3 regions of the Streptomyces sp. NPDC001450 genome follow, and region 3 is predicted to be linked to each of the others. Evidence: riboswitches for the same ligand, from Rfam matches in the RefSeq annotation. Region 3 holds a riboswitch; each other region holds the start of a gene.
What was found. Region 3 has a riboswitch for cyclic di-AMP ahead of ACWC5O_RS11865 (M23 family metallopeptidase). Riboswitches for the same ligand answer to the same signal wherever they lie in the genome.
Positions count from the first base shown of each region.

Region 1: it holds a riboswitch for cyclic di-AMP, as region 3 does, so the genes downstream of both, ACWC5O_RS04280 (peptidoglycan DD-metalloendopeptidase family protein) here and ACWC5O_RS11865 (M23 family metallopeptidase) in region 3, are expected to answer to the same signal.
Region 2: it holds a riboswitch for cyclic di-AMP, as region 3 does, so the genes downstream of both, ACWC5O_RS23725 (transglycosylase SLT domain-containing protein) here and ACWC5O_RS11865 (M23 family metallopeptidase) in region 3, are expected to answer to the same signal.

Region 1 covers NZ_JBSFHY010000003.1:167,523-177,171, forward strand. Annotated here, with positions in the region: gene ACWC5O_RS04265 (Glu/Leu/Phe/Val dehydrogenase dimerization domain-containing protein) at 1-305, shown strand, start outside; gene ACWC5O_RS04270 (TetR/AcrR family transcriptional regulator) at 401-1,021, shown strand; gene ACWC5O_RS04275 (SGNH/GDSL hydrolase family protein) at 1,096-1,881, opposite strand; gene ACWC5O_RS04280 (peptidoglycan DD-metalloendopeptidase family protein) at 2,138-3,055, opposite strand; cyclic di-AMP (ydaO/yuaA leader) riboswitch at 3,060-3,222, opposite strand; gene ACWC5O_RS04285 (alpha-galactosidase) at 3,526-5,619, opposite strand; gene ACWC5O_RS04290 (tyrosine-protein phosphatase) at 5,791-6,588, shown strand; gene ACWC5O_RS04295 (DUF6126 family protein) at 6,595-6,717, opposite strand; gene ACWC5O_RS04300 (helix-turn-helix domain-containing protein) at 6,714-7,337, opposite strand; gene ACWC5O_RS04305 (aspartate aminotransferase family protein) at 7,403-8,788, opposite strand; gene dxs (1-deoxy-D-xylulose-5-phosphate synthase) at 8,785-9,649, opposite strand, start outside.
Region 2 covers NZ_JBSFHY010000021.1:124,264-133,912, reverse strand. Annotated here, with positions in the region: gene ACWC5O_RS23730 (polyprenyl synthetase family protein) at 1-155, opposite strand, end outside; cyclic di-AMP (ydaO/yuaA leader) riboswitch at 687-868, shown strand; gene ACWC5O_RS23725 (transglycosylase SLT domain-containing protein) at 874-1,362, shown strand; gene ACWC5O_RS23720 (HAD family hydrolase) at 1,397-2,209, opposite strand; gene ACWC5O_RS23715 (FAD-dependent oxidoreductase) at 2,361-3,563, opposite strand; gene ACWC5O_RS23710 (carboxylate--amine ligase) at 3,608-4,858, opposite strand; gene fahA (fumarylacetoacetase) at 5,147-6,364, shown strand; gene ACWC5O_RS23700 (hypothetical protein) at 6,476-7,255, shown strand; gene ACWC5O_RS23695 (GntR family transcriptional regulator) at 7,252-7,629, shown strand; gene ACWC5O_RS23690 (M56 family metallopeptidase) at 7,830-8,768, shown strand; gene recQ (DNA helicase RecQ) at 8,821-9,649, opposite strand, start outside.
Region 3 covers NZ_JBSFHY010000008.1:255,528-265,176, forward strand. Annotated here, with positions in the region: gene ACWC5O_RS11820 (amino acid permease) at 1-588, shown strand, start outside; tRNA gene ACWC5O_RS11825 (tRNA-Lys) at 676-748, shown strand; gene ACWC5O_RS11830 (glycosyltransferase 87 family protein) at 1,169-2,440, shown strand; gene ACWC5O_RS11835 (hypothetical protein) at 2,567-2,698, shown strand; gene ACWC5O_RS11840 (GTP cyclohydrolase II) at 2,767-3,402, opposite strand; gene ACWC5O_RS11845 (MarR family winged helix-turn-helix transcriptional regulator) at 3,501-4,031, opposite strand; gene ACWC5O_RS11850 (dihydrofolate reductase family protein) at 4,125-5,258, shown strand; tRNA gene ACWC5O_RS11855 (tRNA-Met) at 5,324-5,397, shown strand; gene ACWC5O_RS11860 (PP2C family protein-serine/threonine phosphatase) at 5,577-6,788, shown strand; cyclic di-AMP (ydaO/yuaA leader) riboswitch at 7,030-7,187, shown strand; gene ACWC5O_RS11865 (M23 family metallopeptidase) at 7,197-8,237, shown strand; gene ACWC5O_RS11870 (aldo/keto reductase) at 8,311-9,255, shown strand; gene ACWC5O_RS11875 (PrsW family intramembrane metalloprotease) at 9,365-9,649, opposite strand, start outside.

The DNA.
Region 1 (9,649 bases), on a different contig from region 3:
TCGAGGCGGCCAACATGCCCGTCCTGCCGGAGGCGGAGGCGCTGCTGGCCGCGCGCGGGGTGACCGTGCTGCCGGACGTGGTGGTCAACTCCGCCACGAACGCCTGGTGGTGGTGGACCCTGTTCGGCGACATCGGCCCGGACGCGGATGAGGCGTTCGCCCACATCCGCCGTTCGATGCGCGCCCTGGTCGGCCTGATGCTCACACGCGCGGAGGTCGACGTTACGACCCCGCGCGCCGCCGCCCACGCCCTGGTGAGCGACCGCCTGCCGGTGATCGCGGAGCGCTTCGGCTGGTACCGCTGACGCCGGCCGGGCGCCTCTGGGCCCGCGGCACGCGAAGTGGCCGAAGGAGCCGGGCCCTTTCGGCGCGGCCCTGAGCGACGGATTAGGGTGACCGCGTGGCGAGAGTGCGGTTGAGTGTGGCCGAGCGGCGGGAGGAGTTGCTGCGGGCCGCCATCGAGCAGATCGAGGTGCGGGGCGTGGCGGCGGTGAGGATCGCCGACGTGGCCTCCGCGCTCGGTGTGAGCAACGCGCTGGTGCTGTATCACTTCTCGACCAAGGAGAAGCTGGTCGCCGAGGCCTTCACCTACGCGGCCGCGGACGACCTCGCGCATCTGCGGGGGCTGCTGGGCCGGCGCACCTCCGCGCTGCGGCGGCTGCGGGCCGCCGTGCGCTGGTACGCGCCCACGGGCCAGGCCAAGGGCTGGCGGCTGTGGATCGAGGGCTGGGCGGTGGCGCTGCGCGAACCCACCCTCCGGCAGGTCACCCGCGATCTGGACCAGCAGTGGAAGGCGGCGATCACCGAGGTCATCGCGGAGGGCGTGGCGGCGGGCGAGTTCGCGTGCGCCGACCCGGCGGGAGCGGCGCTGCGGCTCACCGCACTCCTGGACGGCCTCGCGGTACAGCTGACGTCGTACCCGGGCGCGGTGCCGCGGTCCCGGGCGCGGCAGTGGGCGGACGAGGCCCTGGCCCGGGAACTCGGGCTGGGCCGGGAGGCGTTGGCCGAGCGGGAACGGTGAGCGTCCGGTCGGGGCGGTGGTACGGCTGTGCCCCGCACCGCCGCGCTCGCGGTGCGGGGCACGGACGCCGGCCGTCACGCGACCGACGCGATCCGCATCTTGATGTCGTCCGGCGACAGGGTGCCCTTCGCCGTCACATGGTCCCCGGAGGACTCGCCGCGCAACCGGCGGCCGATCCACGGGACGAGGTACTCGCGGGCCCAGTGGACGTCGTCGCGGCGGATGTCCAGGGTGCCCCGGGGCGGGAGCGGCGGCCAGGGCTGCTCCGGGTCGGCCGGGATCTGCAGGCCGAGGGCCTGGCCGGCGCGCAGCGCCACGCGCGTGTGCCCCTCGGGTGAGAGGTGGAGCCGGTCGTCGTCCCACGCTCTGCGGTCCTGGACGGACTTCAGGGACCACAGGTCGAGCACGGGGCAGCCGTACCGGTCGGCGATGGCGCGGACGTGCCCGTTGTAGGTCGCGATCTTGCCGCGCAGATGCTTGAGCAGGGGGACGCCACGGGTGTCGAAGCCGGTCGTCACCAGCACCGTGCCCGCGGATTCGGTGAGCTGGGAAATGGCCCGCTCGAAACGCTCGGCCACCTCGTCCGGGTCGGTGCCGGGCCGGATGATGTCGTTGCCGCCCGCGCAGAAGGACACGAGGTCCGGGGCCAGTTCGACGGCCTTCGGGAGCTGGTCCGCCATGATCTGGTCGAGCAGCTTTCCGCGCACGGCCAGGTTGGTGTACGCGAAGTCGCCCTCGGGACGCCGGTCCGCGAGCAGTACCGCGAACCGGTCGGCCCAGCCCACGAACGCCCCGTCGGGGCCGGGGTCGCCCACGCCCTCGGTGAAGCTGTCCCCCACCGCCACGTACGACCCGATCACTGATCTGTTGTCATTCTTCGAATCGTCTGCCACGTCGGACCATGATTCACCTTCGGATGTGACCTACGCGACCGTAGGCAGGGGTTGACGAACGGTGAGATGAGACACCCTTAAATCATTTGCCAATCCAGGAATAGCGCCCCGGTCGGACGCGTTGACGTGCGCACACGCCGAAGGCCGGACCCCGGGACGGGGTCCGGCCCTCGGCGGCTGTCAGGCAGGTGATTCTCGAGAGTGGGTCCCGGTGCCGGGAGCCTCAGACGGCGACGCCGTGGGAGCGGAGGTAGCCGACCGGGTCGATGTCCGAGCCGTAGTTCGGCGTGGTGCGGATCTCGAAGTGCAGGTGCGGGCCGGTCACGTTGCCGGTCGCGCCGGAGAGGCCGATCTGCTGGCCCGCGGTCACGGTCTGGCCGGCCGAGACGGAGAGCTGCGAGAGGTGGCCGTACTGGGCGTAGTAGCCGTCGTTCAGCTTGATGACGACCTGGTTGCCGTACGCGCCGCCCCACCCGGCGGAGACGACGGTGCCGGCGGCGACGGCCTTGAGCGGGGTACCGGTCGGCACGACGAAGTCGACGCCGGTGTGGTAGCCGCTGGACCACATGCTGCCGGCCACGTGGTAGCCGGTGCCGATGGTGGCGCCGGCGACCGGGAGGGTGTGGCCGGTGGAGGGCACGGAGGGGGCGGAGGGTGCGGTGGCGGCACCGGAGGCCTGGCCGGACTGGGACCGGGACGGGGACGCCGGCGCCGGGGCGGAGGGCTCGGTGTGCGCCTGGGCGGCCTTCGCGCCGAGCGACAGCTTCAGACCCGGGTGGATAAGCGAGGGGTCCTGACCGACGGCCTGCCGGTTGTCGTCGTAGAGCCGCTGCCAGCCGCCGCTGACGTGCTGCGCGCCGGCGATCTTCGCAAGCCAGTCGCCGGACTTCACCGTGTAGGTACGCACACCCGAATTCTGCTGTGCGGCCGCCTTCTTCACAGCCGCCTTCTTCACGGCCGCCTTTTCCACGGCCGGAAGGGACAGCACGGCCTTTCCGGGAACGGACTGCGTGGTGGCGGCGTGCGCTCCGGTGGCCCCGAGGAGCGGCAGGGCCAGCGCGGCGCCACCGGTTCCGGCGACTGCGATCGAGCGGGTGAAACGCGGGGTCTTGGGACGGCGGTGCTTACCCTTCGCGGGCATGGCGCATTCCTCTCCGGCGCCTGCGAGGTGAGCTGACGGGTTCGGGCTGGAGCTGCCCGGCCGCGTGGTGCGCGGCTGCACCCCAGCCTGTCTCGGAGACCGGGACAGGCAGTCGTACCTGGCGGGTCCCCCGCTCCTGCCGAACACGGGTGAAGTGTGTGGGGACTCCGGGCGGCGGCAGGATTCGGCGTTCCGTCCGGATTGGTGGCGAACGTAAGCGAGCAAGACGCACCCGGACAAGCAGCTGGTTCCAGACGTCGGGGATTCAAGTGATCGAATTCGGGAATTCACGGTCACTTTCCGTGAATCCCCGAATCCTCCCCCTTTTCAATTGCCTTCGCCTTTATGGGGATTACGTGAACATGACGCACGACGCACGGTGACGAATATGACGCTCCTCACGCGCCGGCTCCACACGCTCCCTCACTCCAGACCGAGTTGGAACGAAGGTGCCAATTCGGACAGACAGCTCAGATGCGGCACAGTCGGAGAACCGTCGCATCCAGGTCACCCTTCAGTCCGGTGCGCAGCCCGTGGTGCAGCAGGACCGCCCCTCGGTGCACTTCGCCCGTTTCGCGGCATTCGTACGACGCCGTCGGGTCGAGTCCGCGCAGCCGCAGCGCCGGCACCGGCTCGCCGTAGCGCTGCGCCTGGAGGCAGGCGAGGACCACGGCCGCGTCCCCGAGGACGTACTGGACGGCGCTCAGGCCGCCCGTCGGGGGCCGCAGCCGGTACTGGTCGCCGCGCTGGACGACCGGGCGGATCTCCTTGTAGAGCTCCACCCACCGGTGGGCCTCGGCCAGTTCCTCCCCGGTCCACTCGGTGAGGTCGCCACCGACGCCGAGCACCCCGGCCATCGAGCTGACGAAACGGAACCGCAGCGAGCTCTCCCGTCCGTTGAGCTGGGTGTTCGGGCTGTCGGTGACCCAGGCGGCCATGACCCGCGCCGGATGGATCTGGCTGAAGCCGTGCTGGATGGCGAGCCGGTCGAGCGGGTCGGTGTTGTCGGAGGTCCACACCTGGTCGGTGCGGCTCATCACGCCGAGGTCGATCCGCCCGCCGCCGCCCGAGCAGGACTCGAAGGCGACCGAGGGATGGGCTGCGCGCAGCCGGTCCAGCAGGGCGTACAGGGCGCGGACGTGGTCGACCCACAGGCGCTGCGGGTACGGCTCCCCGGGCCAGCCGGCGTCGGTGAAGCAGCGGTTGAAGTCCCACTTCACGTAGTCGACCGGGGCGCTCGACAGGAGGGTGTCCAGCTGCCCCCAGAGGTACTCCTGGACGTCTTCGCGGGCGAGGTTGAGGACGAGCTGGTTGCGCAGTTCCGTCCGCTTACGTCCCGGTTGGTACTGCACCCAGTCGGGGTGGGCTCGGTAGAGGTCGCTGTCGGGGTTGACCATCTCGGGCTCGACCCAGATACCGAACTGCATACCGAGGTCGTGCACCTGGTCGGCGAGGGGCTTGAGGCCGTGCGGGAAGCGGTCGGGGTTGGGCGTCCAGTCGCCGAGGCCGGCCCGGTCACTGGTGCGGGCACCGAACCAGCCGTCGTCCACGACGAACAGCTCGACGCCGATCTCGGCGGCCCGGCGGGCGAGGGCGGTCTGCTGCTCCTCGGAGATGTCGAAGGTGGTCGCCTCCCAGGAGTTGAACAGCACCGGCCGGTCCCGCTCCGCGTCCGGGATGACGTACGCCCGCTGGTAGGCGTGCCAGGTGCGGCTGGCCCCGCCGAAGCCGCCGTCGCTCCACAGGCCGGCGAAGACGGGAGTGGTGTACGACTCCCCCGGCTGGAGCAGCAGGAGGCCCGAGTCGTCGTAGCCGGCGCCGCCGGTGATCTGCACGCGCGCGTCCGGAAGTTGGGCGACGGCGATCCGCCAGGAGCCGGACCAGCCGAGCGCGCAGCCGTAGACCTCGCCGCGTTCCTCGGTCGCGTCGGTGTCCAGCGCGACCCAGGGCAGGTGCTGGTGGCCGGTGTGGCCGCGACGGCTGCCGATGGACTTCTCGCCGTAGGTGAGGGGGGATGTGGTCAGCAGGGACTCGGCGGCCCAGCGGCCGTGCAGCTGGGACAGCCGCCAGCCCTCGCGGTCCGGCAGGGTCCAGGTGGCGGCGTCGGCGCGCAGCAGCTCCACGCGCGCGTGCGAGCCGTTCTCCACGGTCACCCAGCGCTCCACGACGTCCCCGCGCATCCGGTAGTGCAGGGTGACGGCGAGCCCGTCGTCGTCGAAGCCGAGCCGCAGTTCGTCACCGTCGGCGCTGCCAGCACCGTCTTCGATGGAGTACGCCACGAAGCGCCACTCGGTGCCGCGCCGCTCCTCGGTGCGCACGGACAGGGCCGGACGGACGAAGCGGGGGCCGCCCTCGACGGGGTATTCCTCGCGGCCGTCGAGCGGGGACTCGAAGGGCCAGTAGGCAGGCAGCGGGCTCACCGCCAGGGCCTCGGCGTCGGCGAGCGCGATCCGTGGCCCCCAGTGCAGGTGCAGCAGTTCGTCCGCCTCGCTGAGATGCAGCGCATAGCTGCTGCCGGGCCCCGACAGGAGCCACGTACGACCGTCTTCGGCGATGTCCACCATCGAGACCTCACAGGTGTCAACAGATCCGCTCAAGTGCGAACATCATTAGGCCCCGCAGCCCCTGGTGGCAACGCCTGTGGACAACTCATTGCCCGAGGAAATCGATGTCGTATCGTCGACGGAGTGCCCGTCGACGAGCCGCGCCGGCGGGGCCGACCAGGAGGAGCCCCCGTGACGCAGCAGGTCCCCTCGACCGAGCCCGAGCTGGCCGGAGTCCGCAATTTCCGCGACGTGGGCGGACTGCCGACCGCGGACGGACGGCGGGTGCGCCCAGGAGTGCTGTTCCGCAGCGGCCACCTCGCGCACGCGACCGAGGAGGACGCGGCCTTCCTCGCGTCCCTGCGCCTGCACACGATCTTCGACTTCCGCAACGCGGCCGACCAGAAGCTGGAGGGCCCGGACGTCGAGCTGCCCGGCGTGCGGAACGTGAACCTGCCGCTGAGCGACCCGGCGGACGGCGCCGAGTTCTGGAAGATGGTCCGCGACGGCGACATCGAGCAGCTGCGCGGCATCCTCGCGGACGGCAAGGCGGCGGCCCGGATGGTCGCCTCGTACCGGACGATCGTCAAGGAGCGCACCGGCGAGCACTCCCGGGTGCTGCACGCGATCGCCGAGGACAGCGTGCCCGCGCTGATGCACTGCGCCGCGGGCAAGGACCGCGCGGGCATCTCCATAGCCGTCACGCTTCTTGCCGTGGGCGTGGAGCGCGATGCCGTCGTCGCCGACTACCTGGAGTCCAACGCCACGCACCGGCGCTACAAGGTCCGTCGCAACGGCAGCCCGGACACCGCGTACACGCCCGAGGTGATGGAGCTGCTGAGCCCGCTCTTCGACGCCCGCGCCGAGTACCTTCAGGCGGCCTTCGCGAGCATCGAGGAGACGTGGGGCGGCGTGGACGCCTACTTCGAACAGGGCCTGGGGCTCACCCCCGAGACCCGGGAGCGGCTGCGGGAGCGCCTGGTGGACTGACGGCGGTCAGCCCTTGGCGCCCAGCGCGAACAACAGGTAGAGGAACGCGGCGAACAGGTGGCCGACGGCGATGTAGATGATCAGCCGGACCCACAGCGAGCGGGGGAACCTCTCCTCGAAGTTGCTCATGGCAGCTCTCCAGTCAGCGGGCCCAGGCACAGCGCGGCCGTGGGGCTCTGCAGCAGGGTGTGGACGAACAGCAGCTCCACGCCGTCGTGGTCCTCGGCGGCGAGGCGGTGCGGGGTGAGCGAGTCGAAGTGCGCGCTGTCGCCGGGCGTCAGCAGGTGCGCGGTGTCCCCCAGGCGCAGCCTGAGCCGCCCCTTGAGGACATGGAGCCACTCCTCCCCGGGGTGGACGCGCACGATGTCGCCCTGGGCGCCGTACGGCACCCGGACGCGCAGCGCCTGCATGCCGCGCCCCGGGGCTCCGGCCTGGAAGTAGGTCCAGCCGCCCGCGTGGGTGGGTTCCATGTCGGCGGCGCGCACGACGGCGTCCCGGTCGGCGACCGTCTCGCCGAGCAGCTCCGAGACAGTCGTACCGTAGATGCGGGCGAGCGCGAGCAGCATCGGCAGCGAGGGCTGGCGCTGCCCGGTCTCCAGCCGGGACAGATGGGCCGGCGAGAGCCCGGCCGACCGGGCCGCGGCCTCCAGGGTGAGGCCGGAGCGCCGGCGCAGGGCGCGCAGCTGCGGCGCCACGGCGGGCAGGTCGTCGCCCTGGCCCGCCGGCGGCGCGGCTTCTGAGGCGTTCATGCCTCCATTCAGCCGGACCGTTGCCTCTGCGGCAAATTTCTTGCCTCACAGGCAAAATCCCGGCTTCAGCGGTTGGCCACCGCCTGCTTGATCAGGGTCTTGCCGAAGTCCCACATGAGGCCCCCGCCGTTGTGCGCGTCGTCCATCACCGCCGTGAAGGCGTCGACGAACCGGCTCACGTCGGCCTCGTTCACGACCAGCGGCGGGATCAGCTTGATGACCTCCAGATGGTCGCCGGAGACCTGGGTGAGGATCCGGTGCCGTTGCAGCAGCGGTACGACCACCATCTGCGCGAACAGGCCCTTGCGCGCGGCCTGGAGCATGGTCCAGCGGCTGCGCAGCTTCAGCGAGCTGGGCTTTCCGAACTCGATGCCGATCATCAGGCCCCGGCCGCGGACGTCGGCGAGCAGCTCGTACTTGTCGATCAGCGCGGTGAGCCGGGACTTCAGCAGGTCGCCCGTGGTGCGCACCCCGGCGACGATCTGCTCGTTCTCCATCACCGACAGCACGGCGAGGCCGGCCGCCATCGCCTGTGCGTTGGACCCGAAGCTCGCCGAGTGGACCAGGACGCGGTCCATGGACGAGTAGACCTTCTGGAAGATCCAGTCCTTGCCCAGGGTCGCACCGACCGGGACGTAGCCGCCGGACAGCGCCTTGGCCACGCACACCAGATCCGGTTCGACGCCGTCCTCGTGCTGGTAGGCGTAGAAGTCGCCGGTGCGGCCGAGGCCGGTCTGCACCTCGTCGGCGATGAGCAGCGCCTTGTGCCGGTGCAGCAGGTCCTGCGCGGCGCGCAGACAGCCGGGCGGGGCCTCGTGAACGCCCTTGCCCTGGATCGGCTCCACGATCAGGGCGGCCACGTCGCCCTTCTTCAGCTCTCGCGCGAGCGCGTCGAGATCGCCGAGGGGTACGGCGGTGTCGGGGAGCAGCGGGGCGAAGCCGTCCCGGAAGCCGTCCTCGCCGTTGACCGACAGGGAGCCGGTGGTCAGGCCGTGGAAGGCGTGGTCGCAGTAGAGGACGCGCGGCCTGCCGGTGGCGTACCGGGCGAACTTCAGGGCGGTCTCGACGGCTTCGGTGCCGCTGTTGCCGAAGAACACCCGGTCCAGGTGCGGGCTGTGGGCGAGCAGCCGCTCCGCGAGCAGGCCGGGCAGCGGCTGGCAGTCGAAGCGGGTGAGGTCGGCGAGGTTCAGGTCCATGACGTCGTGCAGCGCCTTGCGGACGACCGGGTGGTGGCGGCCCAGGCCCATCACCCCGAACCCGGCGAGCATGTCCAGGTAGTCGTTGCCGTCCGCGTCGTAGAAGTGGGCGCCCTCGGCGCGCTCGTAGACCTTGTCGAAGCCGATGGTGTGCAGCATGCGCGGGAGCTGCGGGTTCAGGTACTTCGCGTGCAGCTCGTAGCGCTCGGCTCCGCGGTCGGCGAGGAGGGCGCCGAGGTCGAACTCCTTGGTCATTCAGCTTTCTCCTTGACTGTGCCCCCCGCGTCCTCGACTGCGAAACTCGCGTCCTTGGCGGCCAGGCTCGCGCCGATCCGTCCGGCGATCTCGACGGGCGTGAGGCCGATGTCGGCCAGCACCTCGCTGCGCTTGGCGTGCGCGAGGAACTGCTCCGGGATGCCGAACCGCCGTACCGGCACGTCCACGTCGGCGTCGCCGAGGGCGAGCGCCACGGCCGAACCGACCCCGGCGGCCCGGCTGTTGTCCTCCACGACGGCCACCAGCCGGTGTGCGGCGGCCAGCCCCGGCAGCTCGGGGTCGACGGGCTTGACCCAACGGGGGTCGACCACGGTGCAGTCGATGCCCCGCGCCGCCAGCAGCTCGGCGGCCTGCAGGCACACGGGCGCCATCACGCCGACGGCCACCAGCAGCACCTCGGGGCCTTCGCCACGGTGCAGGACGTCCATGCCGCCGACGCGGTCGACCGCCGGGATCCGCGGGCCCACGGACTCCTTCGGGAAGCGGACCAGGGTGGGCGCGTCGTCCACGGCGACGGCCTCGCGCAGCTGAGCGCGCAGTTGATCGGCGTCCCGCGGCGCGGCGATCCTGAGGCCCGGGACGACCTGCAGGACGGACATGTCCCACATGCCGTTGTGCGACGCCCCGTCCACGCCGGTGACGCCGGCCCGGTCCAGCACGAAGGTCACCCCGCACCGGTGCAGGGCGACGTCCATCAGCAGCTGGTCGAAGGCACGGTTGAGGAAGGTGGCGTAGACGGCGACGACCGGGTGGAGCCCGCCGGTGGCGAGACCGGCGGCGGAGACGGCCGCGTGCTGCTCGGCGATGCCCACGTCCCACACCCGGTCCGGAAAGCGCTCG
Region 2 (9,649 bases), on a different contig from region 3:
GCCCGTACGAGGTGCTGCGCGGCCTCCGTGATGAACGGGACCTCGCTCTTGGTGGCTTCGAGCAAGCCTTCCTCGACAGCCGTCAATCCGGCCTGGACATCGGCTTCCAGAGCCTGGTCCCGCACGCTCAGCCCGAACGGCCCGACGACGGTCACGAGGGGTCTCCTGTCTGCTGGTGTCTGCTGGCGACTACACGGTTTGTCGATAGGTCGTTGCCATCACTCAAGTCAGCGTATCCGGTCCTGTTTCGATCACCGATAGCGCCCACCGGTCCAGCCCGGGCGGTATCGGATCACGGCCGGTATGTTTTTGATCATCTGATAAGTATGAGTACACAATGACTTAACAGGATCTCGCCCGATTTGTCGCGAACCGCACGGTGGGCGGAGTACTCCTTTCGCATCACACCCAGCAAATCTCCCGAATCCCCCATGTCTGATTTGACACTCTTTGCTATTTCGTGAATTGGGTCACGCGGGCCCGTGAATCGGCCAATCGGCACCACCCTCGTTCTCCCCTTGCCGCATCGGCCAGTTGAGGGTTGGCAACCGCAAAGGATCAAGTGCCCCATTCGGAACAGATCAAGGTCAACTGCCTCATTGGGTGAATCCAGTACTTGTTCCTGACATGTGCTGTCGCATAGCTTCCGGGCCAGTCAGGCGAACGCCGAATCCTGCCGCGTCTGACACCACCCATCGACGAACTCATTCGTACGGCAGGAGCGGGGGACCCAGGTAAGCCGCCGGACCGGACGACGCACGTCGCGCCGGGACGGCTAGGGGTGAAGTCGTGCCTCCCCCCAGGGGCACGGCCGGGCACCTCCCCGCCCGAACCCGACAGCTCACCTCGCAGGCGACGGAGAGGAACGCCCCCATGCCTGCAGCCGCTCAGCCCCGCCGCACCCGCGCCAACCGCCTCGTCCGCAAGTTCGCCGTCCTCGGCACCGGCGCCGCCGTGCTCGCCCTCCCGCTCATCGGCGCGACCGGCGCGTCCGCCGCCACCCCCACGGCCACCACGCCGTCCACCACGCTCGCCGGGTACCCGAACAACCTCGACGGCTGGATCCGCGAGTCACTCGCGATCATGGCTCAGAAGGGCATCCCGGGGACGTACAACGGCATCTACCGCAACGTCATGCGCGAGTCGTCGGGCAACCCGGCGGCCATCAACCTCTGGGACTCCAACGCGGCCAAGGGCATCCCGTCCAAGGGCCTGCTCCAGGTCATCGACCCGACGTTCAACGCGTACCACGTGGCCGGAACGTCCTTCAACATCTACGACCCGGTCGCGAACATCACGGCCGCCTGCAACTACGCGGCCGCGCGCTACGGGTCGATCGACAACGTCTTCGGCGCCTACTGACCGGCGCCCACGGCGGGCCCTACTGATATCCCGGTCAGTCGGTCGGGAACAGTCTTTCGAGGACGACGGCGATGCCGTCGTCCTCGTTCGACGTGGTGATCTCATCGGCGACGGCCTTGAGTTCGGGGTGGGCGTTGGCCATGGCGACACCGCGTCCGGCCCAGTCGAACATGGGGATGTCGTTGGGCATGTCGCCGAACGCGAGGGCCCGGTCGGCGGCGATCCCCAGGTACTCGGCGGCCAGTGCCAGCCCCGTCGCCTTGGTGACCCCGCACGGCTGCAGCTCCACGGTCCCGGGCCCCGACATCGTGACCGTGGCCAGCGAGCCCACCGCCGAGCGCGCGATCGCCGCCAACTCGTCGTCGGACAGCGTGTGGTGGCGCAGCAGCACCTTGCTGATGGGCTCGCACCACAGGTCGTCGCGGCGGCCGACCCGCATGGCGGGCAGGGTCGGGTGCGGCATCAGATACCCCGGCTCGATCAGGGTGAGCCCCTCCACGCCGTCCTGGTCGACGGCCGCGTAGACCTGCCCCACCTCGGCCTCGATCTTGCCGAGCGCGGTCTCGGCCAGTTCCCGGTCCAGCCGGACCGACCACAGCAGACGGTCGGCGCCGGCGTCGTAGACCTGCGCGCCCTGCCCGCACACCGCGAGCCCCGTGCTGCCGAGTCCCTCCAGGAGGGGCCGGACCCGGGGGGCCGGGCGGCCCGTCACCACCAGGTGCCGGGCGCCGGCCCGCGTCACCCGCTCGAGCGCGGCGCGCGACCGGTCGGAGACGGTGTCGTCGCCGCGCAGCAGCGTCCCGTCCAGGTCGGTGGCGATCAGTGAGTATGCGGGGGGTGCGACCATGATCAGAGAATACGGATCTCAGGCCCCGCCGACTCACCCTGAAGTTCCCGGACTTGTGTGCTCCTGAGCCCCAAGTGGCCTCTGCGGACCCCCTGATGGTGGTGGTCACGCGGTCGGACATGCCGGTGGGCGAGACGGCGCCTTCCGCGGCTCAGCCGTGTGCCGCCACCAGATGCCCGGCCAGGCGCGGCGACGCGAACTGCGTGCCGCAGACGAAGCGCATCACCGGGCCGTACGACGACGCCGCCGGGAGGCCGGTGAAGTACAGGCCGGGGACGGAGGAGACGTACCCGGGCCCGAGCCTGGGCGTGCCCCGGCTCACCGCCAGCCGGGTGCGCAGTTCATGACCGAGGAAGTCCATCGCCGCGATGTTCACCCGGTAGCCGGTGGCCGCGATGACGTGGTCGGCGGAGAGCCGCTCGGTGCGCCTGCCGTGGGTGCTGACGGTGATGACCGGGCTGCCGTCCGAAACCTCGGCGCCCACCACCCGCTCGACCTCCTGGACCTGCACCTTGCCCTCGAAGCGGTCGCGCAGCCACCAGGCGCCGAGCGGGCCGAGGACCCGGCGGACCAGGTAGTGGCGGGTGCGGGCGGGCAGGAAGCGGTACGGGTGGGGGTAGCGGCTGAGCGCCCACAGGGACCAGGCACGGCCGAAGGGGGACTCGGGACGCAGCCTCGGCTGGTCCCAGGGCGGGGCGCCGAAGGCGACCCGGCCGCGCCCGCGCGAGACCACGCGCACCCGGGCGCCGGCCTCGGCCGCGAGGGCCGCCGTCTCCAGCGCGGACTGGCCGGCGCCGACGACGATCAGCTCCCTGCCGGCCAAGCGGGTGAGGTCGTGGTGCTGGGAGCTGTGGGAGACCGGACCCGTGGGCGCCGGACCGTCGACCGCCGCTGCCGCCAGTTCCGCCGGGAGATGAGCGAGCCCGGACAGGCCGGTGGCCACCACGACCGCGCGGGCGGTGAACAGCTCCCCCGAGTCCAGCTTGAGTTCGAACCCACCGCTCTTGTCGCGGTCCACGGAGACGACCCGGACCTGCTCCAGGCCGGGCAGCAGCTTCTCCTGGAACCACTCGCCGTACGCGATGAAGGTCTCCACCGGGACGATGTCCTCGTCGGCCGCCAGCCGGCGGATGCCGGCCGCGTCGCAGTAGTCGGCGAGGGTGTGGCCGGGCTGCGGGCAGTCGAGGTTGGAGGCGGCGGGGGTCGACTTGAGGAGCATGCCCTCGGGCATGTGGTCGCGCCAGCTGACCATGGGGTCGCCGAAGACGCGGACGGGGATGCCGCGCGCCCGCAGATGGGCGGCGGTGGACAGGCCGTACGGCCCGGCCCCGATGACTGCAACCGGTCGAATCACGAAGTCCCTCCCCAGGACGCGGTGCGCCACCTTCGTGGCCTTGCCTACTTCGTGGTGGGGGTGGTGCTGCTGCCGCGGCGGTTGGTGCGCCACAGCTGGTACAGGTGCTTCGCGCCCGGGCGCACGAAGCGGGCGAGCATCGTGAGGAACGGCATCGGGTCGTCACCCGCGAACCAGGCCAGCTCCGTCCCGCTCGCCTTCACCGGCGCGTGCGGCGTCGTGTAGCCGCTGCGGCGGTAGGCGAGGAGCGCGGGCAGGTCGATGTTCTCCACGATGAAACGGTGACCGGCGCGCTGTTCCCCCTCCGGTACGGCACGGCCGGTCAGATTCAGGTGCATCGCGCGGACGACGTCCACGCCCGACTCGTTCTCGAAGAGCCGGAACTGGGCGCCCATGCGCGGGTTGAAGTCGAGGAGCTTGTACTGTCCGTCGCGCCGGTCGAAGCGCAGGTCGAGGTCGATGATGCCGGTGAAGCCGATCTGTTTGACGAAACGCGCGGCGAGGTCGGCGAGTTCCGGATTGTCGACGACGTACGCGTTCGCCGTCATACCCGCGTGCGGCGGCCAGGAGCGGACCTTGACACCGGTGAAGAGCGCGAGCGGGTGGGAGTCGGCGTCGAAGCAGGCGTGCACGATCCAGTCCTCGGCCTCCTCCCTCGGCAGGTACTCCTGGAGGATCACGCCGGGCTGCTCACCCCAGTCCCGGGCGAGGGTGAGCAGGCCCTCGCGGGTGGCGATCCTCGTGGTGCCGTTGACGGCTGGTCGGCTGCGCCGTACGAACGCCTCGCGGTTCTTGGCCACCACCGGGAAGCGGGCCGTGTCGGCGAAGGCGACGATCTCGTCGTACGACTCCGGGAAGGCGGCCGACGGGCTCGCGACGCCGTGTTCCGCGCACAGCTCGTGCAGGCCCTGCTTGCTGGCCAGCCGGCGCGGCATCGCGGGGTCGACACGCGGGAAGAGAAAAGGACCGGCCAGATCGTCCTGGTGCTCGGCGATCAGGACGGCGGCCTCCTCGTCCGTCGGGATCAGGACCGTCGGACGGCCGATCCGGCGGCCGATGCGCAGCAGGCCCTCGACCAGCCGGCCCGGGTCCTCGGCGCCGGTCGTCGGCCACACGAACGCCCGTTCGAGGTAGCGGGAGGCGGCCGCCGGTGTGTAGGCGTCCTCGGTGATCGCATACATGGGGACGCCGAGGCGCCCCAGGCTGCGGATCGCGCCGACACCGCCGTGGTGCAGCGGGTAGTCGCCGAACTTGACGATCAGTCCCGGCACGTCACGGTCCGCCTCGAAAGGCACGCTGACGGTGTCTCTGGCCACGGGTCCCCCCACGTGTCCCCCCCTACGGACCGGACCCACCCCGTCCGTGTCCCCCAAAGGACGCTAAGCCGGAATTGCCGCCTCCCACAAGGTCTATTCGGACATTGCGAACTCTTTAGACACTGTCCGAGCAACCTTTCGGGCAACCCCGGGGGCACTGCCCAAGGCGCGCGACTCAGCCGTAACGTGTGGCGCGCCGTAACGTGTGGCGCGACCACATGGAACGCACCGCCATGCATGGCCCGGATGAGAGCGAGGCAGTACCCCATGCCCCCCTTCGACGTCCCCGAGGGCGACCCCTTCGGTCCGCACAACCTTCCCTATGGCGTGTTCTCGCCCTCCGGCAGCACGGAGCGGAGGGTCGGCGTCCGGCTCGGTGACCACGTCCTCGACGCGGGCGCCGCGGCCGCCGCCCTCGGCTCGCCGTACGTCTCCCTGCTCGCGCAGCCCACCCTCACCCCCCTGCTGGCCGCCGGGCGCACGGCCTGGTCGGACGTGCGGCGCGCACTGACGGCGTGGGTGAGCGTGCCCTCGCACCGGTCGACGATCGAGCCGCTGTTCCACCCCCTGTCGTCGGTGACCCTCCACCTGCCCTTCGAGGTCGCGGACTACGTCGACTTCTACGCCTCCGAGAACCACGCCCGCAACGTCGGCCAGATGTTCCGTCCGGACGCCGAGGACTCCCTGACCCCCAACTGGAAGCACCTGCCGATCGGCTACCACGGCCGCTCCGGCACGGTGGTGGTGTCGGGCACGGACGTCGTACGGCCGTCCGGGCAGCGCAAGGGTCCCGGCGACGCGGCACCCGTCTTCGGCCCCTCGATCCGGCTGGACATCGAGGCCGAGGTCGGCTTCGTGGTGGGCGTGCCCTCCGAGCTCGGCAGGCCGGTCGCGCTCGGCGACTTCCGGGAGCACGTCTTCGGGCTGTGCCTGCTGAACGACTGGTCGGCGCGGGACGTCCAGGCCTGGGAGTACGTCCCGCTCGGCCCGTTCCTCGGCAAGTCCTTCGCGACCTCGGTGTCGGCGTGGATCACCCCGCTGGAGGCGCTGGAGCACGCGCGCGTGGCGCCTCCGGAGCGCACGCACCCGCTGCTGCCCTACCTGGACGACTCGGCGCCGGAGATCGAGCCCGGCGGCTACGACCTGCGGATCTCCGTCGCGATCAACGGCCATGTGGTGTCCGAGCCGCCGTTCTCCAGCATGTACTGGACCGCGGCCCAGCAGCTCGCGCACATGACGGTGAACGGGGCTTCCCTGCGCACCGGCGACCTGTACGGCTCGGGCACGGTGAGCGGCCCCGCGGAGAACCAGCGCGGCTCCCTGCTGGAGCTGACCTGGAACGGCCGCGACCCGCTCGAACTCCCGGACGGCAAGCGGACGTTCCTGGAGGACGGCGACGTCGTGACGCTGTCGGCGTGGGCGCCGGGGGCGGACGGGGGCCGGGTGGGACTGGGGGAGGTCAGCGGGCGGGTCGTGTCGGGGTGACCCTCGACTTGTAGCAAGGAGTTGACACAAGCCTTCCGGGGGCGCCATCTTGTACTCACCGCTTGATACAAGCGGTGAGTACAAGACATGTGCTTTCACGGGGGTTTCCTGATGTCCAAGCCCGACCTTGGTACGACCGCTCCGGCGTCCCGCGCGCCCGTCGACCGCTACGCCCGCCTGACGGGCCTGGCCACGGGCGCGCTCGCGGCCTTCTCGCTGTCCACACTCGACCACGGGGACGGGGCCCTGTACGCCATCCCGACGTTCGGCCTCTGCGGGGTGGCCGGCGTGCTGGTGGGCGACGCACTGACCCCACCGGCCCGGGGTGCCGTCCGCACGGCCGGGCTCGCGCCGCGCCGGATCCGGGACTACGTACCGCCCCGGATGACCTGGCTGTTGCTTGTCCTCGCGGGCGCGCTGGTGGTGCTGCTGACGGTCGCGGGCGTGGTGGCCTCGCCGGACGACCTGGGGCGGGCGGGCCGTTCACTCACCCTGACCTGCCGGGGCGTGACCCAGTCGCACAGCCCCTGGCCCGGGCTGTACTACGGCCTGCCGATGCTGGTCTCCCTCGCCGTCGCCACGGTCGCCTGCGGCTGGTCGCTGCGGCGGATCGCCACCCGGCCCGGCGACGAGCAGGCCCGCCGCGACCGCACGCTGGCGATCGTCGCGGCGTGGGGGCTCGTCGTCTCGGTCTCCCTGCTCGGCGCGGCCACGACCGCGTCGGCCTCGCTGCTGAGCGTGTCGTGCGACGGGACCGTGGGGACCATGGCCACCGTGGTGCTGTTGCCGCTGGTGCTGGTCTCGCTGGTGACCGGGCCGTGGCTGCTCTTCACCATCTGCTCGCCCCGGGCGGCGTGGTCACGCCCGGCCGACCGCGGGCTACGCCGGTGAGCGGCGCCGCCGTACGGGTCGACACGACGAGCCCCGTCCCGCCGTACGAACAGATCCGCGCCCAGCTCGCCGCCCTGATCACCACCGGCCGCCTGCCGGAGGGCGAACGGCTGCCGACCGTACGGCAGCTGGCGGCCGACCTGGGCCTGGCAGCGGGCACGGTCGCCCGGGCCTACCGCGAGCTGGAGGCGGCATCCCTGATCCTGACCCGGCGTGGCGCGGGGACGCGGGTGGCTCGGCTGCCGGCGGGGGCGCGCCGCCGCGAGGCGGCGGAACTCGCCGAGGTGACCAAGGATTTCGTGGCGTGGACGCGGGCTCTGGGGTTCGGGGAGGGAGAGGTGCTGGAGGCGGTGCGGCGGGCGTTGCGGGAGTAGGGAGAGGGAGGACTGCCGAACTCGGAGTCAAGGCAAGCCGGACGCGAACGAGGGCAGCCGGATCGCCGTCGACACCTGACTCGTGCCGTCTCTCACCGTCATACTGTCGGGGGACACGCACCACGCGACGCGCCCCCGGCGCATCACCCCGTACCACCTGACACCCGCACACCACTCCGACCAGGAACCGGAGCCCCGGCATGACCGTCTGCCTGCTCCTGCTGAGCGTCCTCGCCCTGACGGCCGCCGTACCGGCGCCGCGCGCGCTGACCCGGGCCGCCTGGCCCGAGCGGGAACCCGTGGTCGCGTTGTGGGTGTGGCAGTGCCTGGTTGCCACGGTCCTGCTGTGCTGTCTGACCGCACTCGTGCTGGGCGCGGCGGCCGTCTTCCACACCGTCCGCGACCATGTCTTCGCCCCCGCGCCGCCCGCCGTCACCGCCGCGTACGACCTGTCCACCGCCCCGGTCTGGGCCGTCGCCCTCACCCTGCTGCTGGCCTGCGGGGCCGCCTGGACGACCGCGATGCTCACCCGGGAGATCGCCGAGGCCCGCCGCCGCCGTGGCCAGACCCGGGCGCACCTGCGCGAACGCGCCCCCGACCTGCCCGCGGGGCTGCCCGCGGCACGCGGACCGATGCTGGTGCTGGAGGACGAGTACCCGGACGCCTGGTGGATGCCGGGCCACCCGCCCCAGCTGGTCGTGACCACCGGGGCGCTGCACCGCCTGACCGACCATCAGCTGGACGCGGTCCTCACCCACGAGCGCGGCCACGCCCGCGCCCACCACGACTGGCTGCTCCACCTGTCCACCGCGCTCGCCACGGGCTTCCCGCACATCCCGCTCTTCGCGCACTTCTGCGACCAGACGCACCGGCTCGTCGAACTGGCCGCCGACGACACGGCATCCCGCCGCTGCGGCCACCTCACCACCGCCCTGGCCCTGATCGAGCTGAACCAGCACCGCGGCGTCCTGTCCTGCGACTCCAGCCGCCGCCTCCTGGGCGAACGCGTGGACCGCCTCCTGGAGCCCCCACCGCGCCTGCTCCGCCGGCACCGGGCCCTGACGACGACGGTGGCGGCACTGGTCCCGCTGCTGCCGCTGCTGATCACGTTCGCACCGGGGCTCACGGCACTGCCCTGAACCCCCTGTCCTGACCCCACCGGCGGCTGCCTGCCGCCGCGGCCTTGGCGCCCTACATCCAGTCCTCCGGCTCCGGCTCCTCCCCCGGCTCCTCCCCCGGCTCGGGCCAGTAGTCCTCCGGGGAATCGCCGGGCGCGGGCGAAGTGCCGCTCGCAGGGGTGGCACCGGCCGCAGCGGTGGCACCGGCAGCCGCGCCCGGCATGTCCAGGGAGTTCAGCACCTCGAGCACCCCCTCCCCGTACGTCGCCAGCTTCTTCTCGCCGACCCCGCTCACCGTGCCCAACTCCCGCACCGAGCCGGGCCACCGGGTGACGATCTCCCGCAGGGTGGCGTTCTGGAAGATGACGTACGCCGGGACGCCCTGCTCCCGGGCCTGTTCGGCGCGCCAGGCGCGCAGGGCCTCGAAGGCGGGGAGCAGCGAGTCGGGCAGCTCGACCTCGGCGGCCTTGGCCTTGCGATCGCCCCGGCCGGAGGAGGCACCCGAACCCGTACCCGAACCCGACCGCGAGGTGGCCGGCTTCTTCGGCTCCTTGCGCAGCGGCACCTCCCGCTCCCGCCGCAGCACCGAACCGCTCGCCTCGGTGAGCACCAGCGTGCCGTACTCCCCCTCGACCGCGAGCAGCCCCTGGGCCAGCAGCTGCCGGATGACACCCCGCCACTCGGCCTCGGCGAGGTCCTGGCCGATGCCGAACACGGACAGCTGGTCGTGGTCGAACTGGATCACCTTGCCGGTGCGCTTGCCGAGCAGGATGTCGACGATCTGTACGGCGCCGAACTTCTGCCGGCGCTCCCGCTGCAGCCGTACCACCGTCGACAGCACCTTCTGCGCGGCGATGGTGCCGTCCCAGGTCTCCGGCGGGGTCAGGCAGGTGTCGCAGTTG
Region 3 (9,649 bases):
GACGCCCTGGGAGCGACGACCGGCAAGCTGTTGCTGCTGGTCGTGATCGGCGCCCAGCTCTTCTGCGGCATGGCCTCGGTCACCGCCAACAGCCGCATGATCTACGCCTTCTCCCGCGACGGCGCGCTGCCCTTCTCGCACATCTGGCACACGGTCAGCCCACGCACCCGCACCCCCGTGGCCGCGGTCTGGCTGGCCGCCCTCGGCGCCCTCGCCCTCGGCCTTCCCTACCTCATCAACTCCACGGCCTACGTGGCGGTGACCTCGATCGCGGTGATCGGTCTCTACATCGCCTACGTCATCCCGACCCTCCTGCGCGTCCGCAAGGGCGAGGCCTTCGAGCGCGGCCCCTGGCACCTGGGCCGCTGGTCGGTCCCGGTCGGCATCGTGTCCGTCGCCTGGGTCGCGGTGATCACGATCCTCTTCATGCTCCCCCAGGTCTCCCCGGTCACCTGGAAGACCTTCAACTACGCCCCGGCCGCCGTCCTGGTCGTCCTGGGCTTCGCCGCCACGTGGTGGCTGGCCTCGGCCCGCCACTGGTTCCTCGATCCGGCCCGCACCCGGTCCCCCGAACTGGTCGAAAAGTAACCTTCACCCTTCCGGCGCGGCCGCGTCCTCGATACCCGATCGGCGACACGGCCTCGTCCGGCTATGCTCGGACAGGCAACATCGCCTGGGCCCTTAGCTCAATTGGCAGAGCAGTGGACTTTTAATCCATTGGTTGTGGGTTCGAGTCCCACAGGGCCTACGGCTGCGGGGGAGGGGTTACCCCCCTCTGACCTGCTGTGCAGCGCTCGGGTCGGCTTCGGTCGACTCGGGCGCTGACTCGTTTTCGGGGTCTTGCGCGAGCGGATGTGTCCGCGGCCCGCGGACCGGTTGCTGCCGGGGCGGGCGGTTGGGTGACTGCCGGACGGAACCCGGGGACGCGTTTCGCTGTCTTCCAGGCCGACCGCCTCGCCGCGTCGGAGGCCGCGGGTACCCATGAGGTGAAGATCGCATACAGCCGCAGCCGATGGTGCGTGCGTATATGACGTGTACACACCAACTTGCAAGGTTGCGCCATGATCACCAACCCCCCTCCACTCGGCCTCGCCGGATCCGTCAGGTGTCAACGGCGGCACCGCGCCGCCGACCTCGGCGTCCGCATCAGGCGAAAGGCCGGTGCCTGATGTCAACTGCCGTTCACACACGGGAGTCGGGCACCGCCGCCACCGGCAAGTCGCCGCGCGCCGGGCGACGGTGGGACTGGCCAGTGCTGGTGGTCTGCGCCGTGTCCGCACTCGTGGTGGGCCTGTTGTCGCCCGCCGACACCTCGCAGGAAGCATGGGGGCTGGCGGCCGCATTGGGTTACGGCTGTGCCGCACTGGTCGCGGCGAGGTCGTCCGCGCCGTGGGCGCCGGCGCCCGCCGTGGTCGCGGTCGTCGGTGCGGTCGTCGTGCCCCTGCTGTACCTGACGGTGATCGGCAAGGAGCAGATGGAGGTCGGCGTTGTGGAACGGGCGGCCGACCTGCTGTTCGCCTCCGGAAGCCCGTACCGCCACACACCGCACATGGTGCGGGACTTCAATCCCTACCTCCCTGGCATGACGTGCTTCGGCATACCGCACATGCTGTTCGGCGACATCCCGTTCACCAGCGCCCGGTTGTGGTTCCTCGTCGGTTTCCTGGCCGCTGTGGCGGGCGCGATACGGGTGCTGACCAACGGCCGGGAGGCGGACGCCGGTCGGGTCGGCCGCCCGCGCGGGGTCACCGGTAGGACGGGCCTGTTGTGGCTGATCGCATGTCCTGTCGTCGCGCTACCGCTCACCATCGGTGGCGTGGACCCGCCGGTCATCGGGTTGATGTGCCTGGCCCTGGCCTTCACGCAGCGGGGCGATGCCGGACGGGCCGGGCTGGCCCTGGGGGCGGCGGCCGCGCTGAAGTGGACCGCCTGGCCGGCCATTCCGGTGCTCGTCGCCGTCCTGGCGGTGCGCGGCGGACGGCGAGCCGCACTCAAGTGCGCAGGGGGAGCCGTGGGGATCGCCCTGGTCACCGTCCTGCCCGTGGCCCTGGCGGACAGCGCTGCCTTCTACCGCAACGTCGTCCTCTACCCGTTGGGTCTCGGCCCCACCGCATCGTCCGCGCAGAGCCCCTTGTTGGGGCATCTGATCGCTGTGCTGGTCCCGCACGGCGAGGCGGTCACGGTGGCACTCATCGCACTGAGCGCCGCGGGTGTGGGCCTCTCGCTCCTGATCCGCCCGCCACGCAGCGCCGTGGCCGGTGCCGACCGACTGGCACTCGGTCTGGCCCTGGCGATAGTGCTGTCCCCGGCGACCCGCATCGGCTACGCCATCTACCCGATCGTCCTGCTGACTTGGCCCCGCTTCGCCGCCGCCCTGTCCGCGGACGTGCCCGACAGGCAGCCTCACGAAACGGACCAGGCGGCCGGCCAGAGGGCCTGACGGGCCGCACCGACGCGTCCGCCTCCCGCCGGGCGACCGGGTGTCACCGCGCCGGCTGATCCCGCCCGGGATCGCGGCGGGTGCCCTCGGGACGGCGCTGGTGGCGCTGCAGGCCGGGAAAGCGGGGTGCCCGTGTCGCGGGTCGTGGTGCCGGGCATGGTCATGGGCGCCGACGCCGGCCTGGTCCTGATGCCGACGATGACGACGCCGGCCCGCGGCCTGCCCACCGACCGCGTGGCCGCCGCGGCACCGCGTTGAGCATCAACTCCCGGCGGAGGGCGTGCCGCGCCGACACCAGCCCACGGTCAGCTCCGCCGACTCGCGGTTCAGCCCGCGCTCAGCTCCGTCAACTCCCCCAGCGGCAGCGTGTGCTGGGTCTGCAGGACCTTCGCGCGCAGGTACCGGACGTTGTGGGCCGTGGTGAAGACGCCGGTCGGCACCCGGTCCCGTACGAGGACACCGAGGGAGCGCAGCTGCTCCGCCTTGTCGGGGTTGTTGGAGAGGAGGTCCAGCTCCCCGATGCCGAGGGCGCGCAGCATCTGCGCGGCGGCCGTGTAGTCGCGGGCGTCCTCCGGGAGGCCGAGCGCGGCGTTCGCCTCGTAGGTGTCGAGGCCCTGGTCCTGGAGGGCGTAGGCGTCGAGCTTGTTGTACAGGCCGATGCCGCGCCCCTCCTGGCGGAGGTAGAGCAGGACGCCCCCGCGCTCGGCGATCCGCTCGACCGCCTCGCGCAGCTGGGGACCGCAGTCGCAGCGGGCCGAGCCGAAGACGTCCCCGGTCAGGCACTCGGAGTGCAGCCGGACCAGCGGGACGGGGCCGGGGTCGCCGAGGACGACGGCCACGTGCTCCTGGCCGTCGGCCAGTCCGTGGAAGGTGACGAGTTCGGCGTCGGCGCGGTAGCCGTCGTGGAAGTGCAGCGGTACCCGGACGCGGGCGCGCGGCGTGGCGGCGGGGGTGTCGGGCATGCGGGTCCTCCGGGTGAGCTTGCTTCATATTTGAAGCAGTCGGTCGCAGGGACCCTACCTCATGCTTAAAAGTTAAAGCAATTGTTCTCTCGTGTGACTCAGGAGTCGGCCGGCCGGGCCGAGGAACAGGACGAACGGCGCCGCCACGGGACGTCGCCCGCCCCGGCCTCGGTGTCGTCGCCCTGGAGCCCGCGCGTGATCCCCGTGCAGATCTCCTCCAACTGCCCCACCTGCTCCGGCGTGAGCCGGTCGAACAGGGTCGCGCGGACCGTCTCGACGTGCCCGGGCGCCGTACGTTCCAGCACGGCCGTCCCCTCGTCCGTCAGCACCGCGAGACTGCTGCGCTTGTCCCAGCGGCAGTCCTCGCGTCGCACCAGCCCGTCCCGCTCCAGCCGGGTCACCGCGTACGTCAGCCTGCTGCGCGTGATCTTCAGCGTCTCGGCGAGATCGGTCATGCGCAGGCGCCGGTCGGGCGCCTCGGACAGGTTGGCCAGCACGGAGTAGAACAGGTGGGGCATGCCGGCCTCCTGCTGGAGCTGCCGGTCGATCGCGTCCTCCAGAAGCTGGGAGGCGGCGATGTAGGCGCGCCAGGCGCGCTGCTCCTCGGGGGTGAGCCAGCGGGTCGTCATGCCACCAGTGTAAGTTTGTTTCAAACTTGAACCAAGACCGCCAAGACCGCCAAGACCGTCAGTTCGTGACCGCTCACCAGGGAGACCGCGCCGATGCCGTACCCGTACGTCCTGCTGTCCGCCGCCGTCTCCCTCGACGGCTACCTGGACGACACCGGCCCCGACCGGCTCCTGCTCTCCAGCCCGGCCGACTTCGACCGGGTCGACGAGGTACGGGCCTCGGTCGACGCCATCCTGATCGGCGCCGGCACCATCCGCGCCGACAACCCGCGCCTGCTGGTGAACTCACCCGAGCGCAGGGCGGCCCGCACCGCCGACGGCAGGCCCGAGTACCCGCTGAAGGTAACCGTCACCGCCTCCGGTGACCTCGACCCGGCCGCCCGCTTCTGGCACACCGGCGGCGAGAAGCTCGTGTACACGACGGACAAGGGTGCCGGGCAGGCCGCCCGCGCCCTCGGCCGGACCGCCGACGTGGTCTCCCTCGGCCCCGGCCTCGACTGGCGCGCCCTGCTGGAGCACCTGCACGACGTGCGCGGGGTGCGGCGCCTGATGGTCGAGGGCGGCGGAACCGTCCACACCCAGCTCCTCCAGCAGGGCCTCGCCGACGAACTCCAGCTGGTCCTCGCCCCGCTGTTCGTCGGCGACCCGGCGGCTCCGCGCCTGTTCGGCCCGGGGTCGTACCAGGGCGGCCGGCTCCGTCTCACCGAGACCCGCCGGATCGAGGACGTCGTCCTCATGCGCTACGAGCCCACCGCACCTGGCACCGGCCCGGAACCCGTCGCCGCCGACCGCCACTGGCTGCGCACCGCCTGCGAACTCGCCGCCCTGTGCCCGCCCTCGCGGACCGCCTTCAGCGTCGGCGCCGTGGTGGTCGCGGCCGACGGCACGGAGCTGGCCCGCGGTCACTCGCGCGAGGGCGGCGACCCCGTGGTGCACGCGGAGGAGGCGGCCCTCGCGAAGACCGACCCCGCCGACCCGCGCCTGCCCGGCGCCACCGTCTACAGCAGCCTGGAGCCCTGCACCCGCCGCGCCTCCCGCCCCGCCCCCTGCGCCGAGCTGATCCTGCGGGCGGGTGTACGGCGGGTGGTCACCGCCTGGCGGGAGCCGGACACCTTCGTGACGGCGGCCGACGGAACCGGGGTGCTGCAGAGCGCGGGCGTGGCGGCCGTGGTGCTGCCGGAGTACGAGGCCCTGGCGAAGGAGCCGAACGCCCACCTGCTGCCCTGAACGGCACCTCACGCAAACCCGTGTGCTTTGCACTCCGACCATGGGGTACTCTTGAGACACAACGACGCGGGGTGGAGCAGCTCGGTAGCTCGCTGGGCTCATAACCCAGAGGTCGCAGGTTCAAATCCTGTCCCCGCTACTGAAGACTCAGGGCCGGAATCCAGGCAACGGATTCCGGCCCTGAGTGTTTCCCGGCACCCCTCGGCATGATGCCGAGTGTCATACGTCACAGTCGGTCATCCGCTCGGTCCACAGCAGTCGCCCGCCCTCCCCGCTCCCGCCACGCTGGACGTACGTCAAGAACACGGGAGACGAGCGGTGCGCCCTGGTGAGCTGGAGGAGAGCCCGAACGCCAGGGCCGGGGGCCGACTCCCGGTCGACCCCGCACCGGACCCCGGCCCGGGCGCGGACCGCGCACCCCTGCCGCCGGACATGAGCCGCAGCCGCCGCCTCACCCCGCGCACCCTGGCCCGCACCCTGCCCGCCCTCCTGATCGCCGCCGGGGTCCTGTACGACCTGCTCACCCCGCGCGCCTTCACCGCCGTGCCCTTCTTCACGGCCGCCCCGCTGATCGCCGCGCCCCTGTCCTCGCTGCGCACCACGCTCCTCACCGGCCTCGCCGCTCTGCTCGCCACCGTCGTCGTCCACACCTGGTTCAGCCTGGACTCGGACGTGCACACGATCACCGAGGTCGTCACCGTGGCCACGGTCGCGGTGCTGGCCGCCGCCATCAACCGCGTCCTGCGCCTCGGCGACCAGCGGCTCGCCTCCGCCCGGGAGATCGCCGAGGCCGCCCAGCGGGCCGTGCTGCCCGAACCGGACGACCGCATCGCCGGCTTCGACATCGCGGTCCGGTACGAGGCCGCGCAGGAGGACGCCTTCATCGGCGGCGACCTGTACGCGGTGCAGGACAGCCCGCACGGTGTACGCCTGGTCGTCGGGGACGTGCGCGGCAAGGGCATGGGCGCGGTCGCCGCCGTCGCCGTGGTGATCGGGGCGTTCCGGGAGGCCGCCGAGCAGGAGACCACGCTGGAGGCGGTGGCCGCGCGGCTGGAGCGGGCGCTGGCCCGCGAGGGCACCCGGCGGGACGGGGTCGACGCCTTCGAGGGCTTCACCACCGCCGTCCTCGCCGAACTCCCGCACCGCGGCAGCGGCGGCGGCGACGACGGCGTCGTCCGGATCGTCAACCGCGGCCACCCGCCGCCACTGCTGCTGCACGACGACGGCAGCCTGCGCACCCTGGCCGGGCACGAACCCGCGCTGCCGCTCGGCATGGCCGACCTGGGCCTGTGGCCCGACCGCGCGACCGAGTCCGGCTTCCCGAGCGGCGCCACCCTGCTGCTCTACACCGACGGCCTGTCCGAGGCCCGCGACGCCCACGGCCACTTCTACGACCCCCTGCGCCGGCTCGCCGGACGCCGCTTCCCCGACCCGCGCTCGCTGCTCGGCCGCCTCGCCGCGGAAGTGCGCCGGCACTCCGGAGGCGGGATGACGGACGACATGGCGCTGCTGGCCGTACGGCGACCCTGACGCCCCGGCACTGTCACCCAAGGTGATCGGGCGGAAGCCCTCCGCATAACATCTGAGACACCATCAAAAGTGCTGAGACTCCTGGACGCCGGTCAACTCGCCCGTTTTCCGCCGGTCGTGACGCGTACGTCCGCCCCGAAAACCGTTAATGATCAAGTGGAACGGCTTGGAATCTGACGTCCGGGTCTATTAACGTTCGATAACGCAGCGCGGTCGTCCCAGCCGTCACAAGAGGCGGCTCCGTGCGCACGCGCCGAATCCCGCAAGGGAACCGGGGAACCACCACCTTGGGGTGAATCACGCGGATGCCGCCGTGGAAGCACGGCAGGTATACGCGCGTAGGAGACCTTCCTGCTCCGAACCCGTCAGCTAACCCGGTAGGCGGAGGAAGGAAAGGAGTGCGCCTTCGTGGCGTCCAACCGGCCTGCCCCAGAAGCCCCGTTCATGCCGAGCGAGACCGAGACCGAGGCCTTCGGTTACTTCGGCGCTCAGCGCACCGACGAGGGCCCCTGGGAGGAGTGGAACCCCACCGAGGAGTCCATACGGCCGGTACGTGGTCGGCACCGCGTGGCCAAGCAGCGCGGCGGCGGACTCGCCCGCAGCTCCACGGTCCTCGGCGTCGGTGTCATCGCCGCCGTCGGCGCGGGCGGCATGGCCAGCGCCAACACCGGCAAGCCGCCGGTGTCCATCTCCATGCCCGACCTGGACTCCGTCGGCTCCCTCTTCGGCGATGACTCCTCCGCCTCCGACGCGCCCAAGGCCACCACGGCCTCACTGAGCAACGTCGGCACGAACTCCGCCGACAGCGACCAGGGCGACGCGGGCGAGGCCCTGCGCAACCGGATCATGGCCCAGGCCGAGCAGCAGCAGAGCAAGGCCGACACCAAGGCCACCGCGGCCGCCGTCGCCGCCGCCCAGAAGCAGACCGCCGACGCGGCCGCCAAGGCGGAGAAGGAAGCCGCCGCCAAGGCCGCCGACGCCAAGGCGGAGGCGGAGGCCGCCGCCAAGAAGAAGGCCGAGGAGGAGCGCCTGGCCGCACTGGCCAAGCAGTACAAGCTGCCGGTCGTCTCGTACACGATCACCGGCACCTTCGGGCAGCCCGGATCGATGTGGTCCTCCGGCTACCACACCGGCCTCGACTTCGCCGCCCCCACGGGCACCCTCATCAAGGCGATCCACGGCGGCACCATCACCCAGGCGGGCTGGGCCGGCTCCTACGGCTACCGCACGGTCCTCACCCTCGACGACGGCACCGAGCTGTGGTTCTGCCACCAGTCCTCGATCGGCGTCTCCGTCGGCCAGAAGGTCAGCACCGGCGACGTCATCGGCCGCGTCGGCGCCACCGGCAACGTCACCGGCCCGCACCTCCACCTGGAGGTCCACCCGGGCGGCCAGGCCACCGGCATCGACCCGATGACGTGGCTGCGCGGCAAGGGCCTCAACCCCTGACACGTCCTTCTTTTCCGGGAACTTGGCACCGGCGGTGGAATGCGATCATCCACCGCCGGTGTTGTCGTAGAGCATGACTTCTCTGCGCAAACTCGGCTCCTCCGGCCTCGAGGTCTTCCCCCTCGCCCTCGGCGGCAACGTCTTCGGCTGGACCGCCGACGAGGAGACCTCCTTCGCCGTCCTCGACGCCTACACGGCCGCCGGCGGCAACCTCGTCGACACCGCCGACTCCTACTCGGCGTGGATCGAGGGCCACAAGGGCGGGGAGTCCGAGACGATCATCGGCAGGTGGGTCAGGGCCCGCGGCAACCGCTCCGACGTCGTCATCGCCACCAAGGTCAGCCAGCACCCCGAGTACCAGGGCCTGACCGCGGCCAACATCAAGGCGGCCGCCGACGCCTCCCTGCGCCGCCTGGACACCGACTACATCGACCTCTACTACACGCACTTCGACAAGCCCGAAGTCCCGGTCGAGGAGATCATCGGCGCGCTCGACGAGCTGGTGAAGGCGGGCAAGGTCCGGCACATCGCCGCCTCGAACATCTCGGCGGAGCGCCTCCAGGCCTCCCTGGACTTCTCCGACCGCGAGGGCCTGGCCCGGTACGTCGCCCTCCAGCCCCACTACAACCTGGTCTCCCGCGACACCTACGAGGGCCCGTTGCAGGACCTCGCCGCCCGTGAGGGCCTCGCGGCGGTCCCGTACTTCGCCCTCGCCTCCGGTTTCCTCACCGGCAAGTACCGCCCCGGTACGACGGTCGACAGCGCCCGCGCCGGTTCGGCCGCCAAGCACCTGGAGTCCGAGCGCGGCCAGAAGGTCCTCGCGGCCCTGGACGAGATCGCCGCCGCCCACGAGGCCCCCGTCGCCACGGTCGCCCTCGCCTGGCTGGCCGCCCAGCCGACGGTGACGGCCCCGATCGCGTCGGCGCGGACGGTGGAGCAGTTGCCGGCGCTGCTGGGGGTGGCGGAGCTGCAGCTGACCAAGGAGGAAGTGGACCGCTTGACCGAGGCCTCCGCCTGAACTCCTCCGGCTTCCGCCCGAACCCCTTCTGAACCCTCCTGTCCGCTGCGCCGGCGCTCAGCCACGACGGCGTGAACCGGCGGTGCCCGACTCTCCGCAACCGGTACGGCTACGACCGATACGGGTTGTAGGCAGGGTGGGGTGCCGCCGGACAGCCGTACCAGTAAGGCACCGGCGCTCCGTACAACGGCCGAGCCGGCGCGGCCACCCTGGCGGCGTACTCCAGCGCGGGCCGAGCGACGTCCCTGCGCTGCCACAGCTCGGCGAGCAACTCCTGCTCCCGTACGACGAAGTCGGCCCCGGCCCGCCCCCGCCGCCCCCGGTGCCGCAGGAACGCCAGCGAGGTGGCGTACGCCTCGTACTGCGCGACGGCCCGAGCCGCGGGCCGTCCCCC